DNA from 3 places in the Xanthomonas sp. NCPPB 1638 genome. Region 2 is predicted to be linked to each of the others. Evidence: predicted binding sites of a transcription regulator. Region 2 holds the regulator's gene; each other region holds the start of a gene.
The links. The regulator FliA, encoded in region 2, starts transcription of late flagellar genes. The targets are predictions, from matches to a motif close to TAAAGTTTNNCNNNCNNNGGCCGATAA.
Positions count from the first base shown of each region.

Region 1: a site for FliA is predicted at 1,856-1,882, ahead of ACCQ13_RS01710 (HD-GYP domain-containing protein). Genes of this name have one in related genera too.
Region 3: a site for FliA is predicted at 1,680-1,706, ahead of ACCQ13_RS07120 (methyl-accepting chemotaxis protein). Genes of this name have one in related genera too.

Region 1 covers NZ_CM192984.1:423,561-427,715, reverse strand. Annotated here, with positions in the region: gene ACCQ13_RS01715 (MarR family winged helix-turn-helix transcriptional regulator) at 1-104, opposite strand, end outside; gene ACCQ13_RS01710 (HD-GYP domain-containing protein) at 559-1,794, opposite strand; gene ACCQ13_RS01705 (MFS transporter) at 1,923-3,233, opposite strand; gene ACCQ13_RS01700 (gamma carbonic anhydrase family protein) at 3,655-4,155, shown strand, end outside.
Region 2 covers NZ_CM192984.1:1,929,522-1,933,676, reverse strand. Annotated here, with positions in the region: gene flhF (flagellar biosynthesis GTPase FlhF) at 1-625, shown strand, start outside; gene ACCQ13_RS08340 (MinD/ParA family protein) at 612-1,496, shown strand; gene ACCQ13_RS08335 (RNA polymerase sigma factor FliA) at 1,493-2,260, shown strand; gene cheY (chemotaxis response regulator CheY) at 2,295-2,687, shown strand; gene ACCQ13_RS08325 (protein phosphatase CheZ) at 2,687-3,313, shown strand; gene ACCQ13_RS08320 (chemotaxis protein CheA) at 3,316-4,155, shown strand, end outside.
Region 3 covers NZ_CM192984.1:1,635,130-1,639,284, reverse strand. Annotated here, with positions in the region: partial or broken gene ACCQ13_RS07125 (hybrid sensor histidine kinase/response regulator) at 1-1,338, opposite strand, end outside; gene ACCQ13_RS07120 (methyl-accepting chemotaxis protein) at 1,836-3,947, shown strand.

The DNA.
Region 1 (4,155 bases), 1.5 Mb from region 2:
AATTCGGTGCGGGTGATGCGATAGCCCAACAGCCGGAGCAGACGCGCCTGGTCCACTTCGGTGATGGCGTCGGGCAATGGGAGGACAGCGGCGGTGGCAGACATGGCGATTCTCGCAACAAAGGCAGCTGGCGGAGCGTTGCGCGCGCTGCGCCCCGTCCGCAACGCCGATCCCCGGCGTGCGCCCGATTGTAGACGCCACCCGACAGCGCGCGGTGGATGAGCCTGCCACCGGTGCAGGTAGGTTGTGCACAGGCGCCCCATTTCCGCGCTGGCTAACAGCGCGTGACCCCGCCCACACGCGCTGCGCCAGCACGACGGCATGCGAGACACGGCAGGGATCCAGGCACGGCTTGGACATGGGGGAGTATCGGCAATTGATTACGTCATGGAATAGTTATCGATCATAACTACATTGCCAAGCTGCAACGCAACATGGTCGCGCTCGCTGACGGCGGACGGTTCAGGCGCCTGTGGTGTGTACGGCACGGCTGGAGCGAGGTACGCGAACGCCGGCGACCGCCTGGCGCCGCTGCATGGCGGCCAGCCCCATGCCCGCTCAGGGCAACCAGAGTTTTTCGAGATCGCGGAAGCCCCAGTCGGCGGGGCTTTCCATCTGCACAATGCGGTCCTGGCACTCCGGCCGCGACAGGTCGATGTCCTGCAGCAGCACGTGGCTGCGCAGCCTGGCCGAGTAGAACACCCGCACCTTCGGCTTGAGCAGGGCGCCGGGCGCCTGCTCGATCACTACGGCCAGCTTCTGCGACTCCAGACGCACCAGCGAGCCGACCGGGTAGATGCCGAGCCGGCGGACGAAAGCCTGGAAGATCACCGGATCGAAGTGGCCCTTCCAGGAGGCCATCTGCTTGAGCGATTCGGCCGGATCCCAGCCGCGCTTGTAGGGACGGTCGGAGCTGATCGCATCGTACACATCGCACACCGCGCCCATCCGTGACATCAGCGAGATGCCCTCACCGACCAGGCCATTCGGATACCCGCTGCCGTCCATCTTCTCGTGGTGATGCAGTGCGATTTCCAGCACCACCGCATTCTGCACGCCGCCGGCCAGCAGCAGGCGGTGGCCATCCAGCGGATGCTGGCGCATGACCTCCATCTCTTCGCTGGTGAGCCGCCCGGGTTTGTTGAGAATGTCCAGCGGCGTCACCGCCTTGCCCATGTCGTGCAGCAGGCCACCCATGGCCGCCTCCACCACCTGTGCCTCCGGCAGGCCAAGCTGCCGGCCCAATCCGCTCATCAACCCGGCCACGGCCATCGAATGCAGATAGGTGTAGTCATCGGCGGTCTTGAGCCGCGCCACGCTAATCAAGGCCTGCGGGTGGCGCAGGACCGAGGCGTTGATGGCTTCCACCAACGGCATCGCCGCCTCGGTGTCGACGGTGCGCCCGAGCCGCACGTCGCGGAACATCGCCTCCACCGTGTCGCGGCCATCTTCGACGATGCGCCGCGCACGCACCACTTCGGCCTCGATGCCGACCTGCGCGGTCACGCCATTGGTACGGGCGGTGCGGGTGGACGGCGGCTCCGGCGGCGGCTCCGGCATGGCGGCAGGCGCCTGCTCCACCGGCTCCTGGACGGGCTGCGCCCCGCTCTCCACATCCAGGCCGCGCGCGGTGTCGATCACCAGTTGTTCGATGCGACTGGAATGGATCCTGTCCACATCCTCGGAATCGACCAGGAAGGACGTTTTCCAGAATGGATGGTGCACCCACGCACCCAGCAACTTGTAGACATACATGCCGGGCCGCAGTTGGTCGGAGTCGATGGTTCTGAGCATGCCGGCGCCGGTGTGCACGATGTCCAGGAAGAAGCCGCCACGGACATGGCGGTCTTCCCGGTTATCGGCAGGTGGGGTGTTTTCTTTGGTCGGTCACTGCGCACACCGGCGCCCGCGCGCGCGGCGGTTCAGCGCACCGGCAGGCGCATCGCCAGCACCGCTGCGGCAGCAAGCAGCACCGGCACCGCGCACGCCAGGTACAGCGCCGCCGGGGACCAACCCGCGTCCAGCAGGACCCCAGCGCATAGGGGCGAGGCGATGGCGCCCAGGCGCCCCACCCCGATCGCCCAGCCCAGGCCGGTGGAGCGCACCGCTGCATCGAAGACGACCGGGGCAACCGCATACAACCCACCCATCGCCGCCGTCATGGCGGCACCGGTCAGGAGCGCGGCCACGAACGCCCGGCTCAACACCGTGCTGTACACGCCGAATGCCAGCAGTGCCAGTGCCGACAGCAACAGCGCCGCGACGGTCAGCCGCGACAGCCGCGCGCGCAAGGCCAGCCAACCGAACACCGTGCCCCCGGCAATGCCTCCCAGGTTCAGCAACACGCCGCCGGCCAATCCCTGCGCCGCCGACAGGCCTGCAGCCACCAGCAATTTGGGGGTCCAGCTCATCACGAAGTAGAACGTGAACATCAGCAGGAAAAATGCCAGCGCGATCAGCAACGACCGCCGCCACAGCCCCTCCACGAACAACGCCACATACCCGTGCCCCTGACCGGATGCCCGTGGCGGCGGCAGCGGTAGCGTCTCCTGCGGCGGCATCCCCATGCGCGCCAGTGCGGCATTGAAGCGCGCCAATGCATCCGGCCGTCGGCGTACGACCAGGAACTCCAGCGATTCGGGCAGCAGCGCCAGCACCAGCGGCACGCAGAGCAACGAGCCGACCGCACCGAGCACGAACACCGCCTGCCAGGACCACTGCTGCAGCAGCAGTCCCGCGATCGCGCCGCCCAGCGTGGCGCCGAGCGGATAGCCCGTGGCTTGCAGCACCGTGGCGGTGGTCCGCCAGCGCGCGTTCGAGTACTCGGCTGCGGTGACCGCCACGCAGGCCAGCATGCCGCCGATTCCCAGGCCGGTGAAGGCGCGCAGGGCGGCCAGCTGCCAGGCATCGATCGCCAGCGCCGAGGCGCCCATGCCCACGGTCAGGATCGCCAGGCAGATCAATGTCAGCGCGCGACGTCCGATCCGATCGGCCAGGGGTGCGAGCAGCAACGACCCCATCGCCATGCCGACCAGCCCCGCACTGAAGAGGATTCCCAGCAGCTTGCCCGACAGCTGCCACTGCGCCGAGACATGCGGTGCAGTGAACGCCATCGCCATCACATCGAAGCCGTCGAGCATGGTCAGCACCACGCACACCGCCACCGCCCTCCACTGGAATGGCGTCATGTGCTGCAGCGCGAAGTGCCCGGCTGCGGAAGTACTGTGCGACATGGAATGTTCCTGTGCGGGTGACGGAAGGGAGCACGACGCGCAGCGGTTGCGGGCTCGCCGTACCGCCGCGGCACGCACTGCAACGGGCATACGCATTGCTGCACACCACGGCAGGCACGCTAGGGCGAATGCGCCGGCGCTTCAAGGCACTTTCGAACGCTGCCGTGCGTTTATCGAACGCACGGCAGCGTTCGCCCGATGGGTGCGCGCGGATCGGTCCACATCGGCAAGGGTCTGCTGCTGCCATGCGGCCACGATGCAGCAGGCTTCTGCCGCAATCGCATGGCCGGCCGCCATTGCATTGGCGAAGCAAGAAGGCATCGTGCGATCCGGCTATCGCCTGCAGCCGAGCGCGCCGACCGCACGGGTATCATGCGTGTGTGCCTGCACTGGGCAGCACGCTGACCTGCCGGAGATTGCCGTGACCGCGATTCGTTCCTTCCTGGACCACGCCCCGCAACTGGGCGCACGCGTCTATATCGACCCGGCCTGCACCATCATCGGTAAGGTGAGCCTGGGCGACGATGTGTCGGTGTGGCCCGGCACGGTGATCCGCGGCGACGTCAATCATGTGCAGATCGGCGCACGCACCAATGTGCAGGACGGCACCATCATTCATGTCAGCCACCACAGCCCGTTCAACCAGGCCGGCTACCCGACCGTGATCGGTGCCGACGTCACTGTGGGCCACGGCACCATTCTGCATGCCTGCACCATCGAGGACCTGTGCCTGATCGGCATGGGCGCTTGCGTGCTCGATGGTGCCACCGTCAAACGCTACGGTTTTGTCGGCGCCGGTGCAGTGGTCGGCCCGGGCAAGGTGGTTGGCGAGGCCGAGTTGTGGCTGGGCAATCCGGCCCGCCTGGCACGCACGCTCAGCGACAAGGAAATCGAAAGCCTGCATTACTCCGCCCAGCATTAT
Region 2 (4,155 bases):
GATCGCCCTGGTCGGCCCGACCGGTGCCGGCAAGACCACCACCATCGCCAAGCTGGCGCAGCGCTTCGCCGCCCAGCACGCCCCCCGCGACGTGGCCCTGGTCACCACCGACACCCTGCGCGTCGGCGGCCGCGAGCAGCTGCACAGCTACGGCCGCCAGCTCGGCATCGCGGTGCACGAGGCCGACAGCGCCGAAAGCCTGCTCGCCCTGCTGGAGCGCCTGCGCGACTACAAGCTGGTGCTGATCGACACCGCCGGCATGGGCCAGCGCGATCGCGCCCTGGCCGCCCAGCTGAACTGGCTACGCGCCGCCCAGCAAGTCACCTCGCTGCTGGTGCTGCCCGCCAACTCCCATTTCGCCGACCTCGACGAGGTCGTGCGCCGCTTTGCCCACGCCAAGCCCCAGGGCGTGGTGCTGACCAAACTCGACGAGACCGGCCGCTTCGGCAGTGCCCTGTCGGTGGTGGTCGATCACCAACTACCCATCACCTGGGTGACTGACGGACAGCGGGTCCCCGACGACCTGCACCGCGCCAATGCCGCCAGTCTCGTTCTTCGCCTTGAAGATTTACGGCGCGCTGCCGATAAGCCCTGTACTCCGGAGCACAACCATGCAGTCGCGTGAATACGCAAAGCTGACCAACGCCTTCCCCCTGTCGGCAACCCGTCCCGAGCCCCTGGGCCCGGTGCGCACCATTGCCGTGACCGGTGGCAAGGGTGGCGTGGGCAAGACCAACATCTCCGCCAACCTGGCCGTGGCACTTGCCGACATGGGCAAGCGCACGCTGCTGCTGGACGCCGATCTTGGCCTGGCCAACCTGGACGTGGTGCTGGGGCTTTCACCCAAGTACACCCTGGCCGACCTGATCGCCGGCCGTTGCACGCTGGATGAAGTCATCATCGAAGGCCCCGGCGGCGTGCTGGTGGTGCCGGCCGCCTCCGGCCGCCGCCACATGGCCGAACTGGCCCCCGCCCAGCACATCGGCCTGGTCAATGTGTTCTCCGAGCTGGAGCGCGATCTGGACGTGATGGTCATCGACACCGCCGCCGGCATCACCGACAGCGTGCTGACCTTCTGCCAGGCCGCCCAGGACACCGTGGTGGTGGTCTGCGATGAACCGGCCTCGATCACCGATGCCTACGCACTCATCAAGGTGCTCTCGCGCGAACGCGGCGTGGACCGCCTGCAGATCATCGCCAACATGGTGCGCGACCCCAACGAGGGCCGCCTGCTGTACGACAAGCTCTCCCGCGTCTGCGAGAAATTCCTCGGCGATGTCTCGCTGAACTACCTCGGCCATGTGCCGCAGGACGACTGGTTGCGCCTGTCGGTGCAGCGCCAGCAACCCGTCATCAAGGCCTACCCTGCCAGTCCGTCGGCGCAGGCCATTGCAGAAATCGCTCGCCGTACCTCGCGCTGGCAGGCCCCCACCGTGCCGCGCGGCAACGTCGAGTTCTTTGTCGAACGCATCATCCAACGGGGAGTGGCCGCATGAGTACCGCCACCGCAACGACCGCCACCGCGCAATACCGTGCCGTCCAACGCAACAACGCCAACGACGTGGTGACCCTGCACGCCGACCTGGTGCGCCGCATCGCCCACCACCTGGCTGCCCGCCTGCCGGCGAGCGTGGAAGTGGACGACCTGATCCAGTCCGGCATGATCGGCCTGATCGAAGCCTCGCGCAGCTACGACTCCGAGCAGGGTGCCTCGTTCGAGACCTATGCCTCGATCCGGATCCGCGGCTCGATGATCGACGAGATCCGCCGTGGCGACTGGGTGCCGCGTTCGGTGCACCGCCGTGCCCGCGATGCCGCCGCCGCCGTGCGCAAGATCGAACAGAACACCGGCCGTGCCGCCGCCGCCACCGAAGTGGCCGCCGCGATGGAGATGCCGCTGCCCGACTACCTGCGCCTGATGGAAGACGCCGCACGCGGCCAGGTGCTGAGCCTGGAATCGCGCATCGAAGATCACGGCGAGCTGGACACCACCGCCAAAGGCGGGCCCAATCCGCAGCAGATGATGGAACGGGGCGAATTCGGCCGCGAGCTGGGCAAGGCCATCGGCCAATTGCCCGAGCGCGAGCAACTGGTGCTGTCGCTGTACTACGAACAGGAATTGAACCTGAAGGAAATCGGCGCCGTACTCGGTGTCAGCGAATCGCGCGTCTGCCAGATCCACGGCCAGGCCGTGGTGCGCTTGCGCGGCCGCCTCAAGGTATTCGAACTGGCCGATGCCGGTGTCGAAAATGACGATTGATTTTTTCGCGTATTTTTCGTGTTAGGAGCTTGATGTGAACAAGAACATGCGGATCCTGATCGTGGACGACTTCTCGACAATGCGACGCATCGTCAAGAATCTGTTGGCAGATCTTGGCTTCACCAACACCGCAGAGGCCGAGGATGGCAACAGCGCGCTGGCTGCGCTGCGCGCAGGTCCGTTCGATTTCGTGGTGACGGACTGGAACATGCCCGGCATGACCGGCATCGACCTGCTGCGCAACATCCGCGCCGACGCCAAGCTCAAGCACCTGCCGGTGATGATGGTGACCGCCGAAGCCAAGCGCGAGCAGATCATCGAAGCCGCCCAGTGCGGCGTGAACGGCTACATCATCAAACCGTTCACCGCGCAAACGCTGGAAGAGAAGCTGGGCAAGGTGTTCGAACGTCTGACGGCGACCGCCTGATGAACGCCACCGTCGAAGCCGATGCCGAACGTGCCGCGCTGATCGAACGCCTGCAACACGCGCTCGATGCACTGGAAAGCGGTGACCAGGTTGCCTGGCGGCGCGAGGTCGATCACCTCGCCGCCCTGCGCACGCGCCCGATGATGCAGAGCCTGAGCCGGCTCGCCCGCGAACTGGGACAGGCCCTGGGCGAACTGCCCACCGTGCCCGACGAGGCCGGCGAACTGGACGATGCCTGCTCGCGCCTGGACCATGTGGTGGAGATGACCGAGAAGGCCAGCCACCGCACCCTGGACCTGGTCGAGGAATGCCGCGTGCTGGCCAACCAGCTGCGCGACGGCGGCCTCAATCAGGACCAGGCCGCGCTATTGGACAAGATGCGCCACAACCTGACCGAACTGTCGCTGGCGCAGAGCTACCAGGACCTCAGCGGGCAGATCATCCGCCGCGTGGCCGGGATCGTGCGCCGCGTGCATGAGGGCTTCGGTGCGCTCGGCCTGCCGCCGAAGAGTACCGAACCGAAGAACGACGACGGCGGTCTTGCCGGCCCCGCCATCAAGGGCCTGGACCGTCATGCGGTGTCGCAGGACGACGCCGACGATTTGCTGTCCGGATTGGGGTTGTAACCATGAGTGCTGTTCCAGACGATATTGCTGCCGATTTCATCGTCGAGGCCCAGGAAATCCTGGACCGCCTCGGCGAACAGCTGGTGTCGCTGGAACAGGCACCAGACGAAGCCGACCAGCTCAACGCGGTGTTCCGCGGTTTCCACACCCTCAAGGGCGGCGCCGGCTTCCTGGCGATCAAACCCATGGTGGAGCTGTGCCACGCCGCCGAGGAAACTCTCGGCATGGCGCGCTCTGGCCAGGCGGTGTTGCAGGCGCATCACTTCGATGCCGCGCAGCAGTCGCTGGATTATCTGCAGGCCATGTTGGATGCGATGGGCTCGGGTGAACCCGTGCCGCACGCACCGGCCACGCTGATTGCGCAATTCGATGCCAAGAGCGGCCCGCCGGCGGTCAAGTCCGTGCCCAAAGGCGCCACCGCACCGGCGCACGACGCCCACGCACCCGCTGCGCCCGGTGCCAAGGCCGGCCCCAAGGCCGCAGCCAAGGCCGGTGCCGAGGCCGAGCAGACCGTGCGCGTGGACACCAAGCGGCTGGACGCCATCGTCAACCTCATCGGCGAACTGGTGCTCTCGCGCAACCGCCTGAAGACCTTGCGCACCCGCCTGCGCGATGAAGAACTCGACCGCGCGGTGAGCACGCTGGACATCGCCACTGCGCGCCTGCAGACCGCGGTCATGCGTACCCGCATGCAGCCGGTGAGCAAGGTCTTCGCGCGCTTTCCGAAGGTGGCGCGCGATGTCGCGCGCACCCTGTCCAAGGAAGTGGAACTGGAACTGATCGGCGCCGAGACGGAACTGGACCGCAACCTGGTCGAAGCCCTGGCCGACCCCTTGGTGCAC
Region 3 (4,155 bases), 290 kb from region 2:
TGCACCCCAGTCGGCAGTGGCTGAGAAGATCGATTGCGAGGACGCACGCACCAGGGCATCCAGCCGGCGCTCGCTCTTCACCAGCGCCTCGCTGGCCAACCGCTCGGCCGTGCGGTCACGCAACACCTTGACGAACCCGATCGCCATGCCGGTCTCCTCGCGCAGCACCATCAGCGACCCATTGGCCCAGAAGCGCTCGCCAGACTTGCGCACGTGCCAGCGCTCGTCCATGCCACTGCCACTCTCCAGCGCCGCAGCCGCCTCGATCAACAGCTGGCCACGCGCGACGTCTTCAGGCGTGAACGCACGTTCCAGCGTCTGTCCCAGCATTTCGGCCTCGCTCCAGCCCAGCGTCCGCTGCGCCCCCTCGTTCCACAGGGTGACGCGCCCGTCCAGATCGGTGGCGACGATGGCGTAGTCCATCACGCTATCCAGGATCTGCCGGTTGCGTATCTCCGCCACGCGCACGGCGCGTTCAAGATTGATGCGCTCGGTGATGTCCAGCCCCTGCACGAAGATACCGGACACAGCGCCGTCGGCACCGGCGATCGGCTGATAGAACAGGTCCAGCAACCGCCGCTGCGTCGGCCCGCCGGGCGTGACCTGCACGTGGTACTCCACCGCATTGGCCGCGTACGCCTGCCCGGAGCGATACACCTCGTCCAGGTGCCGCAGATGCCCCTGCTCCACCGCATCCGGCAACGCCTCGGCCAATGGCCGCCCAATCACACTGCGGTGGCCGATCAGGCGCGAATAACAGGGGTTGGCGAATTCCACACGATGCTGCGGCCCGCTCAGGAATGCCATGAACATCGGCGCCTGCTCGAACAGCCGGATCAGGCGTTCGTGCTCGTCCGCCAGCCGTGCCTGCGCCACCATGCGCGCGGTGACCTCGTTGGTGACGCAGAAGGCGCCGCCCACCTTGCCATCGTCAAGATAGATCGGAGAAAACGAAAACGTCCACCAAGTCTGCTCGGGCGTGCCATAGCGGTTCATGCCGATCGGCATTTCCTCGAAACGCGAGGCCCGCCCGGCGAACGCCGCCTCGATCGGCTCGCGCACCGCGTCCCAGGCATCGGCCCACAACGCCTTCAGCGGGGCGCCCAGCGCCTGTGCCCGGCGTGGCCCCAGGATCGGGGCGTACGCATCGTTATAGAAGAAGATCAGTGCATCGCCCCACACCACATACATGCTTTCCGGCGAGGAAAGCATCAGGTCGAGCGCATTACGCAGCGCGGGAGGCCATTGCGCACTCGGCCCCAGCGGTGTGGAGTTCCAATCGTACGTGCGTATCGCATGGGCCATGGCACTGTCGCCGTGCGGGAAGGAGGCGCTCACGAAAGCGGCCTCCCCCAGATTCGCAGGTACGTGCGCGCCTTGCCGCGCGAGATCGCCGCATAGGCAGTGAGAACCCTACCAGTCATACACAGATGCATCGTTTCGAACCATGGAAAGAACTGAAAGACAGGGGCCCCCGCATTACGGCGGCGGGTGCCCGCGGGCGCCCATCATCTGGCGTGCTGCGGGTCGCGTCCAGCAGCACATTGCGCAGTCGCTGAATCGCGCTCCTCAACGCCGCGCGTCGCCTACGACACCGGTTGGCAGGCTACAACTGTGTTGTACGGCACGAATCAGCGAGGACAGCCCCTTCCCGCCCCAAATGGACCCCTCCCAGCCAGTCAAGAATCGGCTGCCGAGGCCGCTAACCAACAAGTTGCCATCAGTCCCTTGCACGCGCCCCGCGTGTCAATAGCAGCATCGTCTCGTGTGCGTCACGCCCTTGCCGCCGCCGGGGCGCCCTGCTCTCCCGTCAGCCGGATCGTGGATCACTCCCTATGCACTTCCTTTCGAATCTACGCATCGGCCAACGCCTGGCCCTTGGCTTTCTCACCATCATCGTGCTGATGGTGATCCTCACCGTGGTCGGCATCCAGCGCGTGCGAAGCATCGACCGGCAGCTCACCGCCATCAACGAAGTCAATAGCGTCAAACAACGCTATGCAATCAACTTCCGCGGCAGCGTGCACGATCGCGCGATCGCCTTACGCGACGTGGTCCTGCTGGACGACCCGGCAGAGCGCCACGCCGCCGAGCAGTTGATCGACAAGCTTGCCGCCGACTACGCACGCTCGGCGCAGCCGCTGGACGACATGCTGGCCGCCTCCACCGACACCAACGAAAAAGCCATCCTCCAGCGGATCAAGACCGTCGAACAACGCACCATGCCGTTGATCGCCGAGGTGCGTGGGTTTCGCGAAGCCGCCGACAAACCGCACGCCGAGCAGCAACTGCTGCAACAGGCACGCCCGGCCTTCATCGACTGGCTGGCCAGCATCAATGCCTTCATCGACCTGCAGGAGGCCAAGAACCGTGCGGCGGCCAAGGATGCCGTTGCCACCGCACGCGGTTTTGCGATGCTGATGGTGCTCTCCACCGTCGTCGCCCTGCTGCTCGGCGCCACCATTGCCCTCCTGCTGACCCGCAGCGTGGTGCTGCCGCTGCGCCAGTCGCTGCAGCTGGCACAACGCATCAGCCAAGGCGATTTGCGCAGTAAAGACGCCCAGGCCGGCAATGACGAGTCCGGCCAACTGCTGCGCGCGATGCAGCAGATGCAACACCGGCTACAGGAAGTGATCTCCGCACAACGCGACATGGCTGCCCGCCATGACGCCGGCCAGACCAGCTACCGTACCGACGCACAGCGCTTTCCCGGCGAGTACGGCCACATGGTGCAGGACACCAACGCGCTGGTGGACGCACATGTGCAGACCCAGCTGCGCATGACCGAGGTCATGGGTCGCTACGCGGTAGGCGACCTGACACCGGAGATCGAGCAATACCCCGGCGAAAAGGCCGTCATCACCACCACCATGCAGCAGGTAAAACAGAACCTGCGCGCCATCAATGCGCAGATCCATGCTCTCACCCAGGCAGCCTGCGCCGGCAACTTCGCATTGCGTGGCCACCCAGACCACTTCGAGCACGACTTCCGCCTGATGGTGGAGAACCTCAACACTATGATGGCCACCGCCGACACCAACCTGACCCGGTTCTCCGAACTGCTGCGCGCCATCGCCGACGGCGACCTCACCGTGCGCATGTCCGGCAATTTCCACGGCGTGTTCGCCGCCATGCGCGACGATGCCAACAGCACCGTGCACCGGCTCACCGACATCGTCACCCAGATCCAGACCACCTCCAACAGTATTGGTTTTGCCGCCGAAGACATCGCCAGTGGCAATCAGGAACTGGCGCGCCGTAGCGAACAACAGGCCGCCAGCCTCGAAGAAACGGCGGCCTCGATGGAAGAGCTGACCTCCACCGTCAAGCAGAATGCCGAGCACGCCAGCCGCGCCAATCAGCTCGCGCTTGGTGCTGCCGCCATTGCCTCGCAAGGGCGCGATGTGGTCGACCAGGTCATCGACACCATGTCCGGCATCGAAGACGCCTCAAAGCGCATCGCCGACATCATCTCCGTCATCGACGGCATTGCCTTCCAGACCAACATCCTCGCCCTGAATGCCGCCGTCGAAGCCGCACGCGCAGGCGAACAAGGCCGCGGATTCGCCGTGGTTGCATCGGAAGTACGCACCCTCTCGCACCGCTCCTCCGATGCCGCCAAGGAAATCAAGCGACTGATCGACGACTCGGTACAACGCGTCACCGACGGCTCGGCACTGGTGCACACCGCCGGCACCACCATGGGCGAAGTCGTCACCAGCGTCCAGCACGTCACCGACATCATGGCCAACATCTCCGCCGCCTCGCAGGAACAGGCCGGCGGCATCGAACAGGTCAATCACACCATCGCCCAGATGGATGAAACCACCCAGCAGAATGTACGCCTGGTAGAAGCCGCGAGTACCGCCGCACATGCGCTGGAAGAACACTCCGTGCAACTCAACCGCGCGGTGGAAGTGTTCAAGGTCAATGCAGTGGTGATGTGAGCCGTGGAAGCGCTGCCTGCAGGCGATCATGCAGGCGCGTAAGTGAGCGGCATCAGATGCAACAGATGGACGAGACCTGAGGACAAGGGTGGTCTCGATGCCTTGCACTACAGTTGGCGGAGAGAGTGGGATCGGATCACCTTCGACCCAACCCCTTCAAACCGTTGCAGAAAGCCTGCTTGGCAGGTTTCCTTTCAATGTTTCCTCG